DNA from 3 places in the Aeromonas bivalvium genome. Region 1 is predicted to be linked to each of the others. Evidence: predicted binding sites of a transcription regulator. Region 1 holds the regulator's gene; each other region holds the start of a gene.

Region 1 (7,654 bases):
AGACGGCCATCCGGGCCTGCCTGACCCAGCTGCTCTATCAGGAGCTGCTCCATAACACCCAGCTGCAGAGCCTGCTGCCGACCCTGTGTCCCAGCAAGACCCTAGAGGTGCTCGGCAACCGCATTCACGAACAGCTCGCCCGCCATCGGCTGCGGCTCACCGATGAGGGCCTGCAGCAGCTGACCATCTACTGCGCCGTGCTGCTGCTGCGCCTGGCCGCCGGTCACGAGCTGACCCGCTTCGATCCCGAGGATCTCACCCCCGCCATGGTGGCGGTGGCCCGGGATATCAGTGCCGAGCTGCCAACCCTGACCCCGCCCGGGGAGAGCGAGCTGGCCTGCCTCGCCATCCAGATCCAGGCGAGGGTGATCGCCGACAACCCCAGACTCAACCCCGCCATGGCGAGGGAAGGAGAGCGGCTGGTCAATCACCTGCTCGACTACATCCACCAGCACTTCCCCTATGATCTGGGCCATGACGCCCAGCTGCGCGAGGATCTGCTCACCCACATCAGCACCATGCTGCTGCGGGTCAAATATCAGATAGGCAGCCACAATCCCCTGGCCGAACACATCAAGCAGCACTACCCCCTCGCCTACGAGATCACCCTGGCCGCCCTCTCGGCCTGGGTCAAACAGACCCCCTATCGCCTCACCGACCACGAGATTGGCTACCTGGTGATCCATATCGGGGTGGGCCTGGAGCGGCACTACGACATAGGCTACGAGCGCCGCCCTCACGCCTTGCTGCTGTGCGACGGGGGCAATGCCACCTTCCGGGTGCTGGAGGCCAGCATACGCCGGGAATATCCCCAGCTGAGGCTCACCAGCCTGGACTCGGTGCGCGAGTACGAGGCCCTGGCGCGGCTGGAGCAGGACTTCGTCATCAGCACTGTGAGGGTGAGCGAGAAGGGGGTGCCCGTGGTCCAGGTCGCCCCCTTCCCGACCCAGTATCAGCTGGAGCAGCTCGGCAAGCTGGTGCTGATCGATCGCACCCGCCCCTACCTGCTCGACAAGTATTTCAGCGAGGAGCATTTCCTGATCCTGGATGCCCCCCTGACCCAGCAGCAGCTGCTGGATCGGGTATGCACCCAGCTGGAGGCGGAAGAGAGGGTCGAACCCGGCTTTCGCGCCTCCCTGTTCGAGCGGGAGGCCATCGTCTCCACCATGCTGGGGGACGGCATGGCCCTGCCCCACTCCCTCGGGCTGCTGGCCAAGCGCACCTGCGTCTATACGGTGCTGGCGCCCCAGGGCATAGAGTGGGGCAATGGCGAGATCGCCAGCCTTATCTTCGTGCTGGCCATCAGCAAGCGGGACTATGAGGAGGCCATGGGCCTGTACGATCTCTTCATCAGACTGATGAACGAAAAGGCCAGCAAGAGTCTGCTGGCCTGTGAAGATTTTGCCAGTTTCAAGGCGCTGGCGCGCACCGGGCCCCACTAGCGGGGTGCCCTACTCCTCGTTGAACCCCGAGGTGAACAGGGCCACCACGGCGGCCAGGGCCGCCTCTTCCTGGGGTCCCTCGGCTTGTACCTCCACCCGCTTGCCCTGGGCCGAGTCCAGCATCAGCATGCCGATGACGCTGTCGGCATCGGCCTCGACGCCCTCTTCGTTGCGCAGCAGCACATGGGCATCGAATCCCTGCACCAGTTCAAACAGCATCATGGCCGGGCGCGCATGCATGCCCAGCTTGTTCTTCACTTCTACCGAGGCGGAGACTGTCATCTGACCTCCCGTTGCGCCATCAATGTTGCGGATCCCGTTTGTCGAGGGTGCGATGGCGGATCTGCACGTTCTTGCCGAGCCCCTCGAAGGTACGCGCCAGCTGTTCGGCGATGAACACGGATCTGTGCTGGCCGCCGGTGCAGCCAATCCCGACCGTGAGATAGCTGCGGTTGTTGCGCTCCAGGGCCGGCAACCAGGTCGCCAGCATGTTCTCGATCTGCAGGGTGAACTGCATCACGTCGGGCTGGCTCGCCAGATAGCGGGCCACCGGCTCATCCTTGCCGGTGAACGGCTTGAGCTCGGGGATCCAGTGGGGATTGGGCAGGAAGCGGGCATCGAACACGAAGTCGGCGTCCTTGGGGATACCGTACTTGAAGCCGAACGACTCGAACACCAGCACCAGCTCATTCTCCTTCTTGCCGAGCACCCGGGTCTTGATGAGCTCGCTGAGGTCATGAATGCTGAGACTGGTGGTGTCGATGCGCAGGTCGGCACTCGCCGAGATCGGCGCCAGCAGATGGGTCTCTTCACGGATCGCCTCGTCCAGGGAGAGGCGCTTGCGAGAGAGGGGGTGCAGGCGACGACTCTCGCCGTAACGCTTGAGCAGGGTGCTGTTCTCCGCATCGAAGAAGAAGCTGCTGTATTGCACCCGACCATCGCCGCGCACCTGGGCCAGCAGGGTCTCCAACCGCTCCGGATCACCGGGCAGGTTGCGCACGTCTATGCTGACCGCCAGCTTGTCGTACTGGCGCTCGACCGAGACGATCAGCTGAGGCAGCAGATTGACCGGCAGATTGTCGACACAGTAATACCCGAGATCTTCCAGTACCCGCAGCGCAACGGTCTTGCCCGACCCGGAGCGGCCACTGACTACGATAAGCTGCATCTTGCAACCTCCACAGCGACGAGTTGATTAGCGTGGGCGACGGCCCATCAGGCGGAGATCATGATCTGGTAGAGATCATCATCGCTGGCAGCCTGGCGCAGCTGGCGGCAGACCGCCTTGTCACCCAATTTGGCGGCCATCAGGGAGAGGGTCTTGAGGTGCTGTTTGCACTCACTCTCCGGCACCAGCAAGGCAAAGAGCAGATCGACGGGCTGATTGTCGATGGAATCGAAGGGGATGGGCTCGGCAAAGGTCATCAGTACCGCCGTCGGCGGGAATTCGTCGCCGATGCGACCATGGGGAATGGCAATGCCGGCACCTATGCCGGTGCTGCCCATCTTCTCGCGGGCAAGCAGACATTCGAACAGGGCCTGGCGCGAGGTGCCCAGCCGCTCGGCGGCCAGCTCGCTGATGATTTCCAGGGCGCGTTTCTTGCTGGTACAAGGGACCGCACTTTTGGTGCAGTCCCGACTCAGTATGTGTTCAAGTTGCATGGTTATTTTTGATTTAACTTGTCTTTGTGCTTGATGATCTGTCGATCAAGTTTGTCGAGCAGGGTATCTATCGCGGCGTACATATCCGCGTGTTCCGAATTGGCGAACACTTCGCCCCCGCTGACGTGTAGCTTGGCTTCGGCAATCTGGTTCAGTTTTTCTACGCTCAACACCACATGAACATTGTTGATGTGGTCAAAGTGACGCTCGAGTTTGGCAAACTTGTTATTCACATAATCACGCAGCGCTTCGGTGATCTCTACGTGGTGTCCGGTCAAGTTAATTTGCATAACGTCTTCCTTCTGTGTTGCCTAAACCAGGCGTTTGCGCTGATTGGACGGTGGTATCAACAAGGATTCACGGTATTTGGCGATCGTGCGTCGAGCCACCATAATACCCTGTTCGGCCAGCAAATCCGCGATCTTGCTATCACTTAGCGGTTTCGCCGGGTTTTCCGCCGTCACCAGCTTCTTGATCAGGGCACGAATTGCGGTCGATGAGCACTCACCTCCTCCCTCTGTGTTGACGTGACTGGAGAAAAAGAACTTCAGCTCGAAGATGCCACGGTGGGTATGCATGTACTTCTGGGTCGTGACCCGGGAGATGGTCGATTCATGCATCTCCACCGCCTCGGCGATGTCGTTGAGCACCATGGGCTTCATGGCCTCCTCGCCGTATTCAAAGAACCCCTGCTGCTGCTCGACGATGCAGCTGGCCACCTTGAGCAGGGTCTCATTGCGGCTCTCCAGACTCTTGATGAACCACTTGGCATCTTGCAGATGGGAGCGAATGAACTGGGTATCCTGGCTGGTGCGCGCCTGGCGAGCCATGGCGGCATAGGTTTCGTTGACGCGAATGCGGGGCGCCGAATCCGGGTTCAGCTCCACCACCCAGCGGTTCTGGCGCTTGACCACGGTGACATCCGGGATTACGTACTGGGAATCGCTCTGTACCACCCGGTTGCCGGGTCTGGGTTCGAGCTGCTGGATGAGATCGATGACCTCCTTGAGCTCCCCCTCCTTGAGCCGCGTCTTGCGCGCCAGGGTGCGATAGTCCCGATTGCCCAGCAAGTCCATGTGCTCACGGACGACCTCACGCGCCTGGGCCAGCCAGGGTTGCTGTGCACTGAACTGACCCAGCTGGATCAGCAGGCACTCCTGTACAGAGCGGGCCGCGATGCCGACCGGATCGAAATGCTGTACCCGCTTGAGCACGGCTTCGATCTCGTCGAGCTCCACCTCGACGTCGTCACTGCTCACCGCCTGCTGGATGTCTTCCAGGGTGCTGGTCAGGTAGCCGGACTCGTCGATGCCATCGATGATGGCCAGGGCAATGGCGGCATCGAGATCGCTGAACGGGGTGAGCCGCATCTGCCACAGCAGATAATCTTGCAGGTTTTCCGTGGTCTCGCCCTGATAGACGCTGTCTTCCCCCTCGAAGACGGGGCCGGCACTCTGGCCGGTGCCGGCGGAGTAGACGTCATCCCAGCTGCTGTCGACCGGCAGCTCGTCCGGCAACTGCTCCTGGGCCATGGCCTCGCTGCTGTCGATCTGGCTCTCGTCCTGCTTAATATCGGTATGAGTCTCCAGCTGCTCGACCTCTTCTTGCTCGAGCAGGGGGTTGCTATCGAGGGCTTGCTGGATCTCCTGCTGAAGTTCCAATGAAGAGAGCTGGAGCAGACGAATCGCTTGTTGTAACTGCGGCGTCATGGTCAATTGCTGACCGAGACGCAACTGGAGTGTCGGCTTCATCTACGTCGGGATATCCTTATTTCAGCGAGGCGATCATCAGGAAACGAAGGGCGATTTCCCCTTACTATAGACTGAATTGATCGCCCAAATAGACACGCTTGACCTGTTCGTCGGCCAGGATCTCGGCGGGGGTGCCTTCCGCTATCATCTTGCCGTGACTGACGATATAGGCCTTCTCGCACACATCCAGCGTCTCGCGCACGTTGTGGTCCGTGATGAGCACGCCCAGCCCTCGATCCTTGAGATGCTGGATGATCTTCTTGATGTCGATGACAGAGATGGGATCGACCCCGGCAAACGGCTCGTCCAGCAGGATGAAACGGGGCTCGGCCGCCAGGGCGCGGGCGATCTCGACCCGGCGGCGCTCGCCACCGGACAGGCTCTGACCCAGGTTGTCCCGGATGTGGGTGATGCTGAACTCTTCCAGCAACTGCTCCACCTTGTCTTCCCGCTCTTCGCGACTCAACTCCTTGCGGGTCTGCATGACCCCCATCAGGTTGTCATAGACGGAGAGGCGGCGGAAGATGGAGGCCTCCTGAGGCAGATAGCCGATGCCATTGCGGGCACGGATGTGCATGGGTTGCAGGCTGATGTCCTGCTCGTCGATGGTGATGAGGCCCGCATCCCGCTGCACCAGGCCGACGATCATGTAAAAAGAGGTGGTCTTGCCCGCGCCGTTCGGACCGAGCAGACCCACGATCTGGCCGGTGCCCACTTCCAGGCTGACGTCACTGACCACCATCCGCTTCTTGTAGCTCTTCTGCAGCCCGGCTGCCTTCAACACTGCCATGGCTTATTTATCCTGCTTTTTGTCGGCGGGTTTGTCGAAATTCTCGACCTGATCGGGCAGGAACACCGTCTTGACGCGATTGGTTTCGCCCTTGCTTTCGGCGATCATCTTCTGTTTCACGATGTCATAGCGGATCAGATCGCCGTTCACCTGGCTGTCTTCCTGCTTGAGCTCGCCGTTGCCCGTGATGGTCACCAGACGATTCTTCAGCTCGTAGCGAATGCTGTCGCCATGGGCATTGACCGGCTTGCCGTTGTCCAGGATCTGGAAGAAGGTGGCGGGTTTGCCATAGGCGGTCATCACCTCGGCACCCTTCTCGCCTGATCGGATCACCACCACCTTGTCCGCCTTAATCTTGATGGTGCCCTGGGTGATGATGACATCCTCGCTGAAGGTGACGCGGTTATCCTGCATCTCGGCTATCTGCTTGACGGCGTCCACATACACCTTCTCGGCGAAGTCGGACTCCTTGGCGCTGACGCCCCCGCACAGCAGCAGGGCGAACGCGGCCAGATTAACGTTTCTCATTGAAATAGATGGCATGGCCTTGGTCCAGTAATTCGAAATATTTGCGATCCAGATGCCCCTTCAGGCCAACGCCCTCGGTCTGGAACTCTTTGGCGACGATGGCGACCTGACGATTACTTCTCACATCCTGGGTCACCAAGTCCAGCTCCAGGTAGGGAGTGTCCAGGGTGGAGATGAAGGAGGTGGGCAAGAGGCCATCGAGATGCACCTTGTCCCTCAGGATCACGTTGTCGTCCGTGTTGAGCACCCCCGTCTCGGCGGTCACCTTCCATTCGGCATCCCCCTTGTCATCGAACAGATAGACGATGGGCTTGTCGAAAGTGGCCTGCTCGAGCAGCTGAAAATACTCGGCATAGACGGACTCCAGTCGCTCGCTGCGCTTGCCCGTCTCGTCGAAGCGGGTGGTCACCAGATCCTTGGCGATGAAGTCCGGCTGATAATGTTCCGTCTTGGGCGCGGCCGGCGGCGCCAGGGTCACATCCCCCAGCTGCCAGATGGCCAGAGCCACGATGAAGAGGGCGGCGAACAGCAGGGTCTGACGACTGATCATGCCGATACCTCGGCCAGCTCATCGGCATGCCCCTGGGCCTGCAAGATGAGATCGCACAGCTCGCGCACCGCGCCCATGCCCCCACCCAGCCGGGTCACCAGATCGGCGCGCGCCACCACCAGCGGATGGGCATCGGCGACCGCCACCCCCAGGCCACAGGCCTGCATCACCGGCAGATCTATGGTGTCATCCCCCATGTAGGCCGCCTGGCTGGCATCCAGTCCCAGTTGCTGCAGCAGGGCCTCGAAATGGGGCAGCTTCTGATCCGCCCCCTGGACCACATGCTTCACCCCCAGGCTCGCCATCCGGTTGCTGACGATGCGGGAGTTGCGCCCCGTGATGATGGCGATCTCGATGCCCGCCCTCATCAACGCCTTCATGCCGGCGCCATCCCGGGTGCAGAAGGTCTTGAACTCCTCCCCCTCGTTGCCCATGTAGATGAGGCCGTTGGAGAGCACTCCATCCACGTCACACACCAGCAGGCGGATACGCGCCGCCTTGTCGTATTGGCAGGCGGTGACCGGACCGTAGGGCGTCGCCATCTGTTGCATCAAATCACTCCCGCCTTGAGCAGATCGTGCATGTTGAAGGCCCCCAGGGGACGTTTGTCGCCATCGACCACCAACAAGCCATTGATTTTTTTGGTTTCCATCAGTTTTACCGCCTCGGCGGCCATCATCTCCGGCCTTACGGTAACACAGTTGACCGTCATCACCTGCGCGATAGGGGTGCTGTGGACATCGACCCGCTGATCCAGGATGCGACGCAGGTCGCCATCGGTAAACAAACCCGCCAGCAGACCATCGCCATCGACCACGGCCGTCATGCCGAGTCCCTTGCGGCTCACTTCCAGCAGGGCCTGGCTGATGGTGGCATCTATCCCCACCTGGGGCAACAGGTCACCGCTGTGCATCAGGTCGCCGACTCGCAG
Region 2 (7,654 bases), on a different contig from region 1:
GGCATAGTCCAGCACCGGCTGGGACATCTGGGAGAAATCGACGGGGCAGAGCAGGGTGCGGATAGACATAAGAGGCTCCTTTCGCGGGGGGCAACCTGGGGTAATGGGTTACCAATGAATCTTGTCTACCGTTATACCAGCTTGCCGGGCAATAACGTGTGATGGGGGCGATGGTTTGACAAAAAGGCGGCAAAGGTGGGGCGGGAAGCGGGGGATCGTATGGGAAATCGGCGCATAATCAGGGCCATGGAGAGGGATTCGAGGTAATGGGATGCAATTAGCGAGATTCACCCTGCTGCTGTGCTGCGGCCTGTTTTCCCTGACGGCGCGGGGGGAGGTGCTGCCGGTCTATTGCGATGACTGGCCAGGCTTTTGCCATCAGGACGGGGGCGGCCTCTATCTGGATCTGGCGCGTCACATCTACCAGCCCCTCGGCTATCGGATCCGGCCCCAGATCATGCCCTACAAACGGGCGCTGGCCATGGTGACCAAGGGGGGGCAGGGGATGACCATGGGGGTCTATCTCCATGAGGTGGAGGGGGTGCGCTGGCCCCACTACCCGGATGGCGCCGATGATGTGACCGTCTTCATGCTCGACAAGTGGCGGGCGGGCTGGCAGGGGGAGCAGAGTCTGGCCCAGCAGCGGGTGCTCTGGCAGCGGGGCTGGGCCTTCGACAAATATATCGGGGTGCCCATGCGCTGGTATGAGGTCAACAGCCATCAGGATGCCATGAGCCTGCTGCAAAAGGAGCGTTACCGTTACTATCTGAGCGCCGGTGTGCTCCACACCGATGAGCGGCTGCCGCCCGGGCTGAACCGGGTCTTTCTGCGCTGGCTGCCGACCTACCCCATCTTCGCCAGCGACGCCGCCGGGCTCAAATTGCAGCAGCAGTGGGATCAGGGCATGGCTCGCCTCATCCACAGCGGCGAGCTGACCCGCCTCTACCGGGAGAATGGCCTGCTCGACTACTACCGGGATTTTCTGCGCGGCCTCAGGCACAAGGGGGAGGGGCAGTCGGCCCGCTAGGCCCCCGGCTCGATGGGCCTTGGCGAGCCGATCATCCTGTTGAGGAATGAGATTGACGCTGGCGGCGCCTGTTCGGCTCTGCTTTCACCTGCGGATCATGACGCTGCGGCTCCTGCTCTATGGGCCTTGGCGAGGCGATCATAGAGGATGACGTTGACGCTGGCGGCGAGATTCATGCAACCCGTTGTCGGCACATAGACCACCCGCTTGACCCCGGCGAACAGCGCCGGATCCAGGGTGCCATCCTCGGGACCGAAGATGTAAAAGGCCCGGGCCGGGTGGACGAAGTCAGGGAGCGGGGTCGCCCCCGGGATGAGGTCCACCAGCACGGGTTCTCCCCCCTGTGGCACCAGGGCGAGCAGATCGTCCACCCCGAGCAGGGGGATCTTCTCCGCCATCTGCTTGGTGTCGGTGGCAAAGCGGCGCGCCAGCTCGAAGCGGCTGCCGGTGTAGCACACCTCGTCGGCGCCATAGCAGCCCGCCGCCCTCAGCACGGCCCCCACATTGGTCGGTGACTTGGGATTGACCAGGCCGATGCCGACATAGTTGCCCTGGGGTTCATCGGCCGACGGGGCCCTGCGCTTGCTGATCTCTTCGTTCATCTCGCTCTCCTGGTTGGGGCGCCATTATAAGGGGGTCGGCCCCCTAGTGCTCGCCCTAGTGTTCGCGAGAGTGCTCGCCTCCCTTGCCCCGGCTGGGGGCAGCTGCACCGAATTGGTGAGCGGGGGAGGCGCCCGGGCCCCTCTGGCGCGGCCCGGACCTCGCTCCGCTGCCCTTGGTGCGCTGGCAAGATACTTGCATCGCCCTTGGGCAGATCACTCTTATCGATGACAGGACACAGGCGTCCGTCCCCTTTGCCGGGGCGGACGCCTTTTTCATTGCCGGCAGGCAGGAGGAAGGATGAAGACCACATGTGCATACTGCGGCGTCGGCTGTGGCATCAGCATCAGGCACCAGGCGGGGGAGTGGCAGCTCGCCGGGGACGACAGCCATCCCGCCAATGGCGGCGCACTCTGCGTCAAGGGGGCTAGCCTGCTGGAGAGCCTGGCCTTTCCCGAGCGCCTGCTCTATCCCCGCCATCAGGGGCGGCGCATCGGCTGGGATCAGGCCCTCGATCTGATGGCGGAGCGGTTTGGCAAGGTGTTGGCAGAGTCCGGGCCGCACGCCATCGGCATCTACCTCTCGGGTCAGCTCACCACGGAGGACTATTACGTCGCCAACAAGCTGATGAAGGGGTATCTGGGCAGCGCCAACGTGGATACCAACTCCCGGCTCTGCATGTCGTCGGCCGTGGTGGCCCAGCAGCGCGCCTTCGGCGAGGACCTGGTGCCGGCCTGCTATGAGGATCTGGGGCTGGCGGATCTCATCGTCATCACGGGGGCCAACACGGCCTGGACCCACCCCGTGCTGTTTCGCCGCATCCAGCAGGCCCGCAGTCGCCGCCCCGAACTCAAGCTGGTGGTGATGGATCCCCGCCGCACCATGACGGCGGAACAGGCCGACCTGCACCTGCCCCTGCGTCCGGGCAGCGACGTGGCGCTGTGGAACGGCCTGTGCCGCTACCTGGTCGATCAGGGGCTCTGGGACAAGGAGTATGTGGCGGCCCACGTCAGCGGCATGGCGCAGCTGACCGAGACCCTGGCCGATCCCGCCTGGACGCCGGAGGCGGTGGCCCTGTGCTGCGATCTGCCCCTGACCGATCTGCTCGGCTTCTACCGGCTGTTTGCCCGCCATCCCCGCACCCTCAGTCTCTACTGCCAGGGCATCAACCAGTCCAACCAGGGGAGCGACAAGGCCAATGCCATCATCAATGCCCACCTGCTGACCGGACGGATCGGCAAGCCCGGGGCCTCCCCCTTCTCCCTCACCGGGCAGCCCAATGCCATGGGCGGGCGCGAGGTGGGGGGGCTGGCGACCCAGCTGGCCGCCCACATGGGCTTTGGCGAGGCCGAGTGCGATCGCCTGCAGCGTTTCTGGGGCAGCCCGCACATGGTGACGGGCCCGGGCCTGAAGGCGGTCGACCTGTTCGAGGCGGTGCATAGCGGGCAGATCCGCGCCCTCTGGGTGCTGGGGAGCAACCCGGCCGCTTCCCTGCCCGACGGAGACAGGGTGCGCGAAGCCCTGGCGCGCTGCGAGTTCCTGGTGGTCTCGGATCTGACCGCCCTGACCGACACGGCCCGCCATGCCAGCCTGCTGCTGCCCGCCCTCGGCTGGGGCGAGAAGAGCGGCACCGTCACCAATTCGGAGCGCTGCATCAGCCGTCAGCGCGCCTTCCTGGCGCCCCCCGGCGAGGCGCGCCCCGACTGGTGGGCCCTGGCCAGCCTGGGGCGGCGGCTCGGCTTCGAGGAGGCGTTCGCCTTTTCGGACGAACACGCCATCTTCAGCGAGCACGCCGCCCTCTCCGGTTTCGAGAACCGGGGATCGCGCCGGTTTGACATCTCGGGGCTGGCCCGGCTGACCCCCGCCGAGTTCGAGGATCTGGCCCCCATCCGCTGGCCGGTCAACGAGGCGCACCCCCATGGTTGCGATCGCCTGTTCGGCGATGGCCGCTTCGCCACGGCTGACGGCAGGGCCCGCCTGCTGCCCCTGCGCCAGCGGGACCCCGAGCTGGCCCCCATGGCGAGCGGGGAGGGGACGCCCCTGCTGCTCAATTCGGGGCGGCTGCGGGATCAGTGGCACACCATGACCCGCAGCGGCCATGTGCCCCGCCTGCTGGAGGCCGAACCCTGGCCCAGGGTGCTGGTGGGCCCGGCCAGCCTGCTGAGCCAGGGACTGGCGGTGGGGGATCTGGTCCGCCTGGAGAACGATCGCGGCCAGGTGCGGGCCCTGGTGGGGCTGGACGAGGGGCTGCGGGAGGGGGAGGCCTTCCTGCCCATGCACTGGACAGACAGCCAGTGCAGCCAGGGGGCGGTCAACCGCCTGCTGGCGCCGGTCACGGATCCCCTCTCGGGCCAGCCCATGTTCAAGCAGGCCAGGGTGCAGATGGCCGCCCAGCCGACCCGCTGGCAGGGGATCTGGCTCGGGGAGGGGGCACCGGCCTTGCGGGGAGACTGGTGGGCGCGTCGCCCCCTGGCCGAGGGGGAGTGCTGGCTGCTGGCCTCCTGGTCGGAAGAGATGAGCGCCTGCTGGCAGCGGCTGGCCCGCTCGGGTCACTGGCTGCGCCTGCCCCTCAAGGGGGGCTGGCTCGCCATCTCCCTGGCCCAGGGCCGGATCCAGAGCCTGCTGCTGGTGGCCGAGCGCTGGCCGGCCCTGAGGGTGGAGCTGCTGGCGAGCCTGCTCAGTCTGCCCCTGCAGGCGGGTGGGCTCAGCCAGACCCTGAGCGACGCCTTCGCAGGGGATTCCCGCCTCGTCTGCTCCTGTTTTCGGGTGACGGAGGCGCGCATCGTCAGCGCCATCCGCGAGCAGGGGGTGAACGAGCTGGCCGGGCTGCAGGGGCTGCTCAAGTGCGGCAGCAACTGCGGCACCTGCCTGCCAGAGATAGACAAATTATTGATACAGCATCGCTTTCTGGAGTCCGCATGATGAAACATGAACACAGCAGCCAGGGCGCTCCCTGGCGCCCGGAGGGGAAGGGACAAGGGGATCAGGGCAGCGCGTTGTTCGGTGCAGCCAGGCGGGAGGGAAGCGCCATGGCGCAGTGCCATATCAGCCTGGTGGGGGCGGGCCCGGGCCCTCTCGAGCTGCTCACCCTGCGGGCGCTGCGCCGCATCGAGGCGGCCGAGGCCGTGGTGTACGATCGCCTGGTGGGGGCCGAGATCCTCGCCCGCATCCCGGTCGGGGCTGCCCGGTTCGACGTCGGCAAGCGCTGCGGCGAGCCCAGCCCGAGTCAGCAGGAGATCAACGCCCTGTTGCTGGCCCTGGCCCGTACCGGCAAGCGGGTGGTGCGGCTCAAGGGGGGAGATCCCCTCATCTTCGGCCGGGGGGGCGAGGAGGCCCTGCACCTGGCCCGTCATGGCTTCGAGGCGGAGCTGGTGCCCGGCATCACGGCGGCCCTGGGCTGCGCCGCCAGCAGCGCCATTCCCCTGACCCAGCGCGGGCTGGCCCGCTCCGTGACCCTGCTGACCGGCCACCTGCAGGGGGGAGAGCAGTTCGGGGGCTGGGGCGCCCTGGTGGCGGCCGGCCACACCCTGGTCTGCTACATGGGGCTGGAGCAGGCGGCCAGGATAGAGGCCGGCTTGCGGGGAGCGGGGGCCGACGCTGCCCTGCCCGTGGCCCTGATAGTGGCGGGGTGCAGCGAGCGGGAGCGGGTGGTGCGCTGCCAGCTCGACGGCCTGAGCCGGGCGGCGCTGGCCCTGGAGGGGGAGACCCCGGTGCTGATCATCCTGGGTCAGGTGGTGGCGCTGCGCGATGAGCTCAAGGGTCTGCTCGGCGCCCTGGCGAGCCGGGTCGCCTGATGGCTGCCCGGGCTCGACGATGGCAGGGAGAGGGGGCAGCCTGGGCTGCCCCCTCTTGCGTTGAGCCAGGGCCTGGAGACGGAGAGGGAGTCCGGGTCTACCCCTTCTACCTAGAGATGGATAAATAGGGGGTAGATTCAAACACTTGGCCTCCAAGTTGCGTCGGTTCCATCCTGTTCGACGGAATGAACTGATGAGAGGAAAGGGCATGTCACATCCAGTCGGTGGCCAGGAAGGCCGCCACTCCATCTTGCTGATCCATGCCGATGACAGGGTGCAGGCCAACCGGCTGGGGGCCCTGGTCAGCCATTATGGCCACAGCCCCCGCATCCTGGACGAGGCCGGTCTGCTGGCGGGCAGGCTGCAGGGGGAGGGGCTTCTGATCAGCTGCCGCCGCTTCAGCGCCGAGATCCGGCTGGCCATGGCCCAGGGGTTGCATCTGCCGCGGGTGCTGTTCTGCGATCGGCTGACGGTGCAGCAGCAGGCGGATCTGCTGACCCAGGGCGCCCTCATGGTGCCCCACGGCTGCGGCGAGCGGGAACCGGTCGAGCAGTGGTTGCGACTGGCCCGGGCCCAGCTGGCCATGGTGCAGCAGCAACAGCAGGCCCAGGATGCCCTGCGACTCAAGCTGGAGGAGCGGCGCCTGATAGAGCAGGCCAAGGGGCGTCTGATGCGCCACCAGGGGCTGGATGAGGAGGCCGCCTACCAGGCGATGCGCAGCGCGGCCATGGCCCAGAATCACAGTCTGGCCGAGCTGGCCCGCCGTCTGTTGCAGGCCCTGCCCGGCTAGGGGCCGGATCATCAGGTGTTGGGTGGCCATTTTGGTGCAGTTGCGCCGCGCTGGCGCAGCCGGTGGGGGAGATGGGCGAGGGCATAGGCGTTGCCAGGGGATTTGCCAACCTGGCACGCATCCTGAATAACGTACAGAGAAGAGCAATAACAGGCAGGCGCCGCCACCGCGGCAAGCCGCCGGGCCCCCAGGGGCCGACCACCATCAACATTGGGCAATGTGGCCCCATCGACCAGACGGTCGATGGGGCTTTTTTTTTTGGCTACACGGCGAAGGCGGGGCGCAACGGCGCGCTTCCTCCCGATCCGGACAAGGATGTAACGAGGTGAACATGACGCCGAAGATGATATGGAAAGGGGCGCTGCTGGCCATGCTGGCCATGCCGGCCCTGGCGGCCACGGAGCTGGGCGCTGGCCCCATAGGGGCGCCGGAGAAAGAAGAGCTCAGGCTCGGCTTCATCAAGCTGACCGACATGGCTCCCCTAGCGGTGGCCTATGAGCAGGGCTATTTCGAGGATGAGGGGCTCTACGTCACCCTGGAGGCCCAGGCCAACTGGAAGGTGCTGCTGGACAGGGTGATCGACGGCGAGCTGGACGGCGCCCAGATGCTGGCGGGCCAGCCCCTGGGGGCCCATGTCGGCATCGGCACCCGGGCCGAGCTGGTGACCGCTTTTTCCATGGATCTCAATGGCAACGGCATCACGGTCGCCAACGCTGTGTGGCAGGCCATGCTGCCGCACCTGCCGAAACAGGCCGACGGCCAGGTGGCGCGTCCCGTCTCCGCCAGCAGCCTCAAGCCGGTGCTGGCTCAGTATCGCCAGGGGGGCAAGCCCTTCAACTTCGCCATGGTCTTTCCCGTCTCGACCCACAACTACGAGCTGCGCTACTGGCTGGCCGCCGGTGGCATACACCCTGGCTACTATGCCCCCCTCAAGGGGGATGACTCGGGTCAGCGCGAGGGGGAGGTGATGCTGTCGGTCACGCCGCCACCCCAGATGCCCGCCACCCTGGAGGCGGGCACCATCATGGGCTACAGCGTGGGGGAGCCCTGGAACCAGCAGGCGATCGCCAAGGGGATAGGGGTGCCCGTCATCACGGACTACGAGATCTGGCGCAACAACCCGGAGAAGGTGTTCGGGGTCAGCAGAGGGTGGGCCGAGCGCCATCCCAACACCCATGCCCGCCTGGTCAAGGCCCTGATCCGCGCCGCCCACTGGCTCGACGCCAACGACAATGGCAACCGGCTGGCGGCCGCCAGGCTGCTGGCCCGTCCCGACTATGTGGGGGCCGACGAGCAGGTGATCGCCGCCTCCATGACGGGCACCTTCGAGTACAACAAGGGGGATGTGCGCAGGGTGCCCGACTTCAACGTCTTCTTCCGCCATCACGCCACCTACCCCTACTACTCGGACGCCATCTGGTTCCTGACCCAGATGCGGCGCTG
Region 3 (7,654 bases), on a different contig from region 1:
CTCGGGTTTGACATCCGGGTAGAGCAGGCGCTTGAGCATGGGTCGCACCACGGTGACGATGAGCACTATGATGACCAGCACGGAGGCGGCGATGCGCACCGCGCGCCAGAACCAGGGCTGCTCGTAGATGGGCAGGTCCGGCATCACGTCCAGCTCGGGGCGGTTGAACGGGATGGCGACCACCTCCAGGCTGTCGCCCCGGGTCACGTCAAATCCCAGGCCGCCACTGATGAGGCGGCGCAAGGTGTCTATCTCGGCCTGGCTGCGCGGCTCGCGACTGACGGCGCCATCGGCGCCGGTCACCGACTTGTAATCCACCGCCACCGACACCGTCATGCGGCGAATGCCCCCCATCTGACGACGGGTGTGGCTGACCGTGGTGTCCAGCTCATAGTTGCGGGTCGCCTCCTTGCGGGAGCGGCCGGCGCTGGTGCTGCCCTCGCCCCCTTCCGCCTTCTCCGGAATACCGGACGCGGCGGGAGGCTGGTTGGAGAGGGAGCCGGGCACGCCGCCATTGGCGCCGCTGGCACTGTTCTCCTCCAGGGTCATCTCGGAGCGCACCGCGGGCAGGTCGGGGTTGTAGGTCTTGCGGGTCTGCTCCTGCTGGGAGAAGTCCAGGGCGAGATCCACCTCGGCGGTGTAGTTGTCCATGCCGAGCACGGGGATCAGGATGGCGTCTATCTTCTGCTTGTACTCCAGCTCCTGCTTCTGCTGCATGGCAAATTCTTTGCGGGTCTGGGCGGAGACGGGATCCTGGGAGCCGGAGTTGAGCAGACGGCCGCTCTGATCCGTGACCGTCACCCGGGTCGGCTCCAGGCCATGGACCGCGGAGGCGACCATGTCGACGATGGAGTCCACCTCTCCCTGTCCCAGGGCGCTGCCCTTGAGGGTCAGCACCACGGTGGCACTGGGCTTGCGCTCGTTGCGGGCGAACACATTGTCCTTGGGAATGGCCAGCAGCACCTGGGCCTTGCCCACGTTCTGGAACTGTTCGATGGCGCTCGCCAGCTGACGCTCGCGGCTGAGCTTGAGGCGTTCGGCCTCCATGCGCTGGCTGACCCCGAAGCTGGAGTCCTTGAGCAGGATGGATTCACCGTCATTGCTGCTGACGCTGCTGGTGCCGAGCCCGGCCCGGGTCAGGCGCAAGCGGATGTCGCCGTAATTCTCGGCGCTGACCAGTACGCTCCGGCCCTCGACCTGATAAGGGATCTTCTGCTGATCCAGGTAATCCAGGGTCGCGACCAGCTCTTCGGTGTTGTAGGTGCCAAGGGGCCGCATCTCCGGCTCCTTGCCCCACAACAGGATGAAGACGGCGATGGCCAGGCAGATGGCCAGCCCCAGGATCAGGGTGATCTGACGCAGCACATCGCTGTTGGAGAGGAACCCCAGAGCGGAACTCTTCTGTTCATGCTCATCGAGGGCGCTGGTCCCCTCGTGATTGATCAGCAGGTCGCCATTTTGTTCGTTCGCCACAGGTCAGGTCCTTATCTTCTGGTCGGGTCGCGGCATGCGCACCCTTATACCGGCATGTTCATGATGGTCTTGTAGGCATCGACCATCTTGTTGCGCACCTGCACCGTTGCCTCGAAGGCGATGGAGGCTTTCTGGCCGGCGATCATCACATCGGAGAGATCCACCGACTTGTCGCCCATGTCGAGCCGGGTGCGCAGATCGTTGGCATTCCCCTGCAGGCCGTTGACGTGGCCGAGGGCCTGCTGCAGCAGCTGGCCAAAATCCGAGCTGACCTGACCGGCCGGCTGGCTGATGGCCGGGATCCCCGCTTCAACCTTGAGGGCCTGCATCTCTTGCATCAGGCTGCTTGCACTTATTTCCATCATCCTTCCCCAGACAAATCATTGACGCTGGCATCACTTAAGCAAATAAGGTGCCAACCAGGAGTGATGAGGGCGTCAACCAGTCTCAGATGGGCGCCAGGCAGGGCGAGCAGAGGGGTCGCCCCGGCCCCACGGCCATCGCCGGCATGGGTGGGGCTCTAGCCCAGCAGCAGCCTCAGATAGCTGAGGTGCAGATCCCTGGGTTCGTCGGCGGGCAGCTTGGCCAGCACCTCGTGGTGGAGATAGCGGCCCTTGGCATCCTGTTGCGCCGGGTCCACCAACCCCATCTCCACCAGTCTGGCGACGATGGCGACCGCCAGGGCCATGCAGTCGTCACTCTCCCGGCCCCAGCCAAAACCCCCTTCATGGTCAAACAGATCGGGGCGGGGCTGGAGGGGAACGGCTTCTTCTCCCCGGACCCAGAAGACGGTGGGGCTTCCCTCCTGCAGGCGCAGGTAGATGCTCTGCCTGTCCCACTCTGTCTGCTGTCCCGAGGTGGCATCCCGTCCGGTCGATGCGGGTTCCTGTGCCATCTTGCTCTCCTTGTCTTGTCGACCCCGCCCATGAAAAAGAGGGCGCAAGGCCCTCTTCTACTGCGAGTCGCGTCATTTAAACAGACCGCATTTCAATATGATACAAGAAAAATTTCCCGCAAAGCCCGGGCGGTTACTCCTTGTTCAGATCGTCATCGAGCCAGTACTTGGAGCCGGAGATATTGGCATCGAGCAGCAGCCCCTTTTCGCCGATCTGATAGATGGCCATGCCACCATTGTATTTGGCCGTCAGCTCGGCGCTCTCGCTGCCCGCCACGGCCCCCACCTCGGAGGTGGCCTCCCAGCCCTGATTGACGAAGGCATCGAACCTGGCCTTGTCCTCGAACAGGATCACCTGCTGGTAGAACTTGCCCCCCAGCCCGGCGGCCAGGCCGGCGCCAAACATCTTCATATAGGTACGGCTATCGTCCTGACGGTTGACCGCTACCCCGGACCCCTGATTGGTGTGGATCATCAGGGAGAACTTGCGCGAGTCAAACACCGCATAGCCATAAGCCTGGTCAAACAACAACTTGGCAGAGGGCTGCTCGTTGAACAGCCGCACCAGGGCGGTGTCGGCCATGGTATCGAGGGCGGTTCTCGCCTCGGCCGGCGTCTTGGGTTCGAGCATGGTATCGAGCTTCTTGTCGGCGGTCTCCAGCCACGCCTTGCCGGTCGTCACGCTCTTGTCGGTCCACTCCCCGGCGGTATTGAGGGTCTCCTCTCCCCACCGGGAGACGGAGTCCCAGGTCTGCTTGGAGAAATCCGTGACGTCTTGCCACGCCTCCTTGCTGGTCTCGCTCACCGCGCTGCCGAGCTCGGCGGCAGCCTCCTTCACCTTGGCCCAATCCGCCAGCGTTGGGGTCGAGGCCAATGCCAGTGCCGTTGTCATGACCAGGAGTCGAATCTTCATCTTGCTCTCCATCACCCGTGATAAGCCCTGGGTCACAGTAGCAGATTTGACTGAAACCGGAAAAGCCCGGGCTCATGGTGCCGACCCGAGGGACGCGCCAGGTCGTCATGCTGGCCCCACCACAAAGTTTGTTCTGCGCAGGTGCGCCCGCTGTATAGTTTTTGGTTAGCCATTCCGGTAAAATCCGCGCCCTTATAAGAGAGCCACCTAAGAGTGATTGAGCGATGTCCAACACAAAACAGGCCCCCAAAGTAGGATTCGTCTCCTTGGGTTGCCCCAAAAACCTGGTCGATTCCGAGCGCATCCTGACCCAGCTGCGTACCGAAGGGTACGACGTGGTGCCCAGCTATGACGATGCGGAGCTGGTGGTGGTCAACACCTGCGGCTTCATCGACAGCGCGGTACAGGAGTCCCTGGAAGCCATCGGCGAGGCCCTGGCCGAAAACGGCAAGGTGATCGTCACCGGCTGCCTCGGCGCCAAAGAGAACCAGATCCGCGAGATCCACCCCAAGGTGCTCGAGATCACCGGTCCCCACGCCTATGAAGAGGTGCTGGGCCACGTCCACAAATACGTGGAAAAACCCACCCACAACCCCTTCACCAGCCTGGTGCCGGCCCAGGGCGTCAAGCTGACCCCCCGTCACTACGCCTATCTGAAGATTTCCGAAGGCTGCAACCACCGCTGCACCTTCTGCATCATCCCCTCCATGCGCGGGGATCTGGTGAGCCGCCCCATCGGCGAGGTGCTGGCCGAGGCCAAGCGCCTGAAAGAGGCCGGCGTGAAGGAGATCCTGGTGATCTCCCAGGACACCTCCGCCTACGGCGTCGACGTCAAGCACCGCACCGGTTTCTACGACGGCATGCCGGTCAAGACCAGCATGGTGGCCCTGTGCGAAGAGCTGGCCAAGCTCGGCATGTGGGTGCGCCTGCACTACGTCTACCCCTACCCCCACGTGGATGACGTCATCCCCCTGATGCGCGACGGCAAGGTACTGCCTTACCTCGACATCCCGCTGCAGCACGCCAGCCCGCGCATTCTGAAACTGATGAAGCGCCCAGGCACCGTCGAGCGCACCCTGGAGCGGATCCAGAAGTGGCGCGAGATCTGCCCCGAGATCACCCTGCGCTCCACCTTCATCGTCGGCTTCCCCGGCGAGACCGAAGAAGAGTTCCAGATGCTGCTGGACTTCATCGACAAGGCGGAACTGGACAGGGTTGGCTGCTTCAAATACAGCCCGGTCGAGGGTGCCAAGGCCAACGAGCTGCCGGATCCTGTGCCGGAAGACGTCCAGGAAGAGCGTTTCCAGCGCTTCATGGAGCTGCAACAGCAGGTTTCCATCCGCAAGCTCGCCCGCAAGGTGGGCAAGGAGATGCTGGTGCTGATCGACGAGGTGGACGAAGAGGGTGCCACCGGCCGCTCCGCCGCCGATGCTCCCGAGATCGACGGCCTGGTCTACCTGAACGGCGAGACCGGCCTCAAGCCCGGCGACATGGTCAAGGTCCGCATCGACGAGGCGGACGAGTACGATCTGTGGGCCAGCCTGGTAGGCTGAGACCACTGACGCCCCTGCCCGGCAGGGGAGAGCAAAAAAGCCAGCCCGTGAAAACGGGCTGGCTTTTTCAATGCATGTCGATTGACCTCAAGGCGCTGCATTGGCGAAGGGGCAAACCGGCTCAGCCCCACTGCCGACGGCATGAGCCCGCCGCCATCATTTTCCCTTGGTGATCTTGTCCAGGTAGCCCATGGCAAAGGCTGACAGGACGAAGGTGACATGGATCAGCAGATACCACTTTATTTTGTCATTCGGGATGTTCTCGGTATTCATGAACACCTTCAGCAGATGAATGGATGAGATGGCAACGATCGAAGCGGCCACCTTGTTCTTGAGGGAACCCGCATCCAGTTTTCCGAGCCAGCCCAGCTTGTCCTCTCCCTCCCCCACATCCAGTCGGGAAACAAAGTTCTCGTAGCCCGAGAACATGACCATGACGATGAGCCCGCCCACCAGGGCGATATCGATAAGCGACAGGGTGACCAGCACCAGGTCAACCTCGCGGATCGTCAGAATATTGGGCAGGACATGCAGTATCTCCTGAAAGAATTTGATACCCAATGCCAGCAGGATCAGGCTCAGGCCAAGATAGATGGGGGCCATGATCCAGCGTGAGGAATACATCAGCTTTTCAAAAATACGTTCCATAAATAAATATCTATAACCTGTCAGATGATACAAGTGGGTGATACATCATTGGGATCTGAGTGCCCATTAATCTTCATTGATATGCTTCATTCTGTGTTGCCAGCGCCGCTTGGCAAAACGCCTCATATTGGGGATTTCATCCGTCTCGTCCATAATGGGTTTGCCAATGATGGTCTCGATAACATCTTCCATCGTCACCAAGCCCAGCCAGGTACCGTATTCGTCATACACAAGAAACATATGCTGTCTCTCTTGCATGAACTGGCTCATGACACTTTCAACACTCACCTTGTCCGTCACTATGGTAACCGGCTTGACCAGGCTGGATACCGTCTCTGCATGGTCTGCGTTTATCACGTCATAACGAAATACCAACCCTAGCGGATTTTCATCTTTATCAATCACGGGGTAACGAGAAAAACGACTGGCATGAGCATGATTGGCAAAATCGGCCACCGTCATGTCCGGGCTGACAATCTGACACACGGTACGCGGCGTCATAATATCTCGGACACTGGTTTCATGAAGGTCCAGAATATTGGCAATTGTGCGCTGCTCATCTTCATCGAGTTTATCCATCTCACGGCCAAGCATCGCAAGTGCCTTTATTTCTTGCCGTATGTCATGTTCCGGAGTATGGGCACCGAACAATTTCATCACCTGATCGGAAATCCAGATGAACGGTTTCAGCAAGAAAATCATGCCATTCAACAATCCAGGCAAGATCGGCGCCAATGTACGCCAATGGCGAGCGCCAATGGATTTGGGCATTATTTCTGACAACACCAGGATCAGCACAGTCATGACAGCAGACGCAATCCCCAGATAACCATCGCCAAAAACAATGGTCACTTGCGCGCCGACCCCGGTGGCGCCAACGGTATGAGCAACCGTATTAAGGGTCAAAATGGCAGCCAATGGCTGATCTATCTTGTCTTTCAGCAGGCGCATGCGCTCATAAAGCCTGGGATTGGACAGCTTCAATTGGGCTATGTAGCTGGGGGTAATCGAGAGGAGGGCTGCCTCCAGGATGGAACATAGAAAGGAAACGCCAATAGACAATACAGCGAATGCTATAAGTAGACTCATGAAACGGGAATGGACCTCGCGTAGTTTTAATTGACAAGATTCTAGCGACATTCAAGGGGGCGACGCAACGAATATCTCGGTTGGAAAAAATTAAAAAGAAATTTATTTTCAACCAGTTATGAAAATCAAGTCTGTTTACTCCCTTTTTTCAATCGCCGTTGTTATTGATACTGCCATTGCACAAAACACGATGTGAATATCACATGAACAATACCGCTGAATTCACATAAAAGTTGCCTTGGCACCAATAAGGCAAGGGTGATAAATTCTGCCCTAAAAATAGAGGTTTGCTATCTAATGGACGTTTTTCAATCCATTTTCCTGGCCTTGATCCAGGGATTGACAGAGTTCCTGCCCATCTCCAGCTCTGCACACTTGATATTACCCTCCAGGATCTTCGGCTGGCAGGATCAGGGGTTGGCATTTGATGTCGCCGTCCATGTCGGCACCCTGTCTGCGGTCGTCATCTATTTTCACCGCGATGTCAGTGGCCTCATGCAGGGCTGGCTACTCTCATTGCGCGGCCAGCGAACGGAGCAGGGCCGTCTCGCCTGGCTGCTGATCCTGGCTACCATACCCGCGGCTGTCATGGGCCTTGTCGGTAAGGGGATCATTGAAGGCAGTGCACGTTCGACCCTGGTGATATCCATCAGCACCATCCTCTTTGGCCTGTTGCTCTGGTATGCGGACCGCAAGTCCGCCCTCACCAGGGAGATGAAGGACATCAGGGTCAGGGATGCATTGAAAATTGGCCTGGCACAGGCCATCGCCCTCATCCCTGGCACCTCCCGTTCCGGCATCACGATGACAATGGCGCTCTTGCTGGGTTTCGATCGCCGGACGGCCGCGACCTTCTCCTTTCTGCTGTCCATTCCCATCATCACCCTCGCCGGTCTATATCTGGGGTGGCAATTGATGACGAGTCCTGCCGACATAGACATGGGTGAGTTATTGATTGGTATTGGCGTCAGCTTTGTCTCCGCCTATGCCTGCATTCATTATTTCTTGAAGATCATAGAGCGTATGGGGATGCTGCCATTTGTCGTTTATCGCCTGGCACTCGGCGTACTGTTGCTGACCTTC

Evidence for each region. Region 1 encodes sigma-54, which starts transcription at its own class of promoters, with help from an activator protein. Its sites were predicted from a motif close to TGGCACNGTTTTNGCTT; they were not measured.
Region 2: the regulator sigma-54 is predicted to act here: its motif matches at 1,812-1,828, upstream of ACEUCR_RS06850 (nitrate reductase).
Region 3: the regulator sigma-54 is predicted to act here: its motif matches at 1,875-1,891, upstream of fliE (flagellar hook-basal body complex protein FliE).

The regions. Positions count from the first base shown of each region.
Region 1 is NZ_JBGXBV010000005.1:313,395-321,048, forward strand. Features, by position in the region: gene ACEUCR_RS14190 (BglG family transcription antiterminator) at 1-1,442, shown strand, start outside; gene npr (PTS phosphocarrier protein NPr) at 1,452-1,724, opposite strand; gene rapZ (RNase adapter RapZ) at 1,744-2,610, opposite strand; gene ptsN (PTS IIA-like nitrogen regulatory protein PtsN) at 2,658-3,104, opposite strand; gene hpf (ribosome hibernation promoting factor) at 3,107-3,394, opposite strand; gene ACEUCR_RS14215 (RNA polymerase factor sigma-54) at 3,416-4,855, opposite strand; gene lptB (LPS export ABC transporter ATP-binding protein) at 4,920-5,645, opposite strand; gene lptA (lipopolysaccharide transport periplasmic protein LptA) at 5,649-6,173, opposite strand; gene lptC (LPS export ABC transporter periplasmic protein LptC) at 6,160-6,720, opposite strand; gene kdsC (3-deoxy-manno-octulosonate-8-phosphatase KdsC) at 6,720-7,274, opposite strand; gene ACEUCR_RS14240 (KpsF/GutQ family sugar-phosphate isomerase) at 7,274-7,654, opposite strand, start outside.
Region 2 is NZ_JBGXBV010000001.1:1,497,813-1,505,466, reverse strand. Features, by position in the region: gene ACEUCR_RS06865 (universal stress protein) at 1-69, opposite strand, end outside; gene ACEUCR_RS06860 (substrate-binding periplasmic protein) at 272-1,027, shown strand; gene ACEUCR_RS06855 (RNA methyltransferase) at 1,123-1,629, opposite strand; gene ACEUCR_RS06850 (nitrate reductase) at 1,928-4,549, shown strand; gene cobA (uroporphyrinogen-III C-methyltransferase) at 4,546-5,421, shown strand; gene ACEUCR_RS06840 (ANTAR domain-containing response regulator) at 5,630-6,211, shown strand; gene ACEUCR_RS06835 (CmpA/NrtA family ABC transporter substrate-binding protein) at 6,543-7,654, shown strand, end outside.
Region 3 is NZ_JBGXBV010000004.1:12,365-20,018, reverse strand. Features, by position in the region: gene fliF (flagellar basal-body MS-ring/collar protein FliF) at 1-1,473, opposite strand, end outside; gene fliE (flagellar hook-basal body complex protein FliE) at 1,518-1,835, opposite strand; gene ACEUCR_RS11075 (hypothetical protein) at 1,994-2,368, opposite strand; gene befA (beta cell expansion factor BefA) at 2,502-3,281, opposite strand; gene rimO (30S ribosomal protein S12 methylthiotransferase RimO) at 3,506-4,834, shown strand; gene ACEUCR_RS11060 (TIGR00645 family protein) at 4,991-5,482, opposite strand; gene ACEUCR_RS11055 (CNNM domain-containing protein) at 5,549-6,571, opposite strand; gene ACEUCR_RS11050 (undecaprenyl-diphosphate phosphatase) at 6,869-7,654, shown strand, end outside.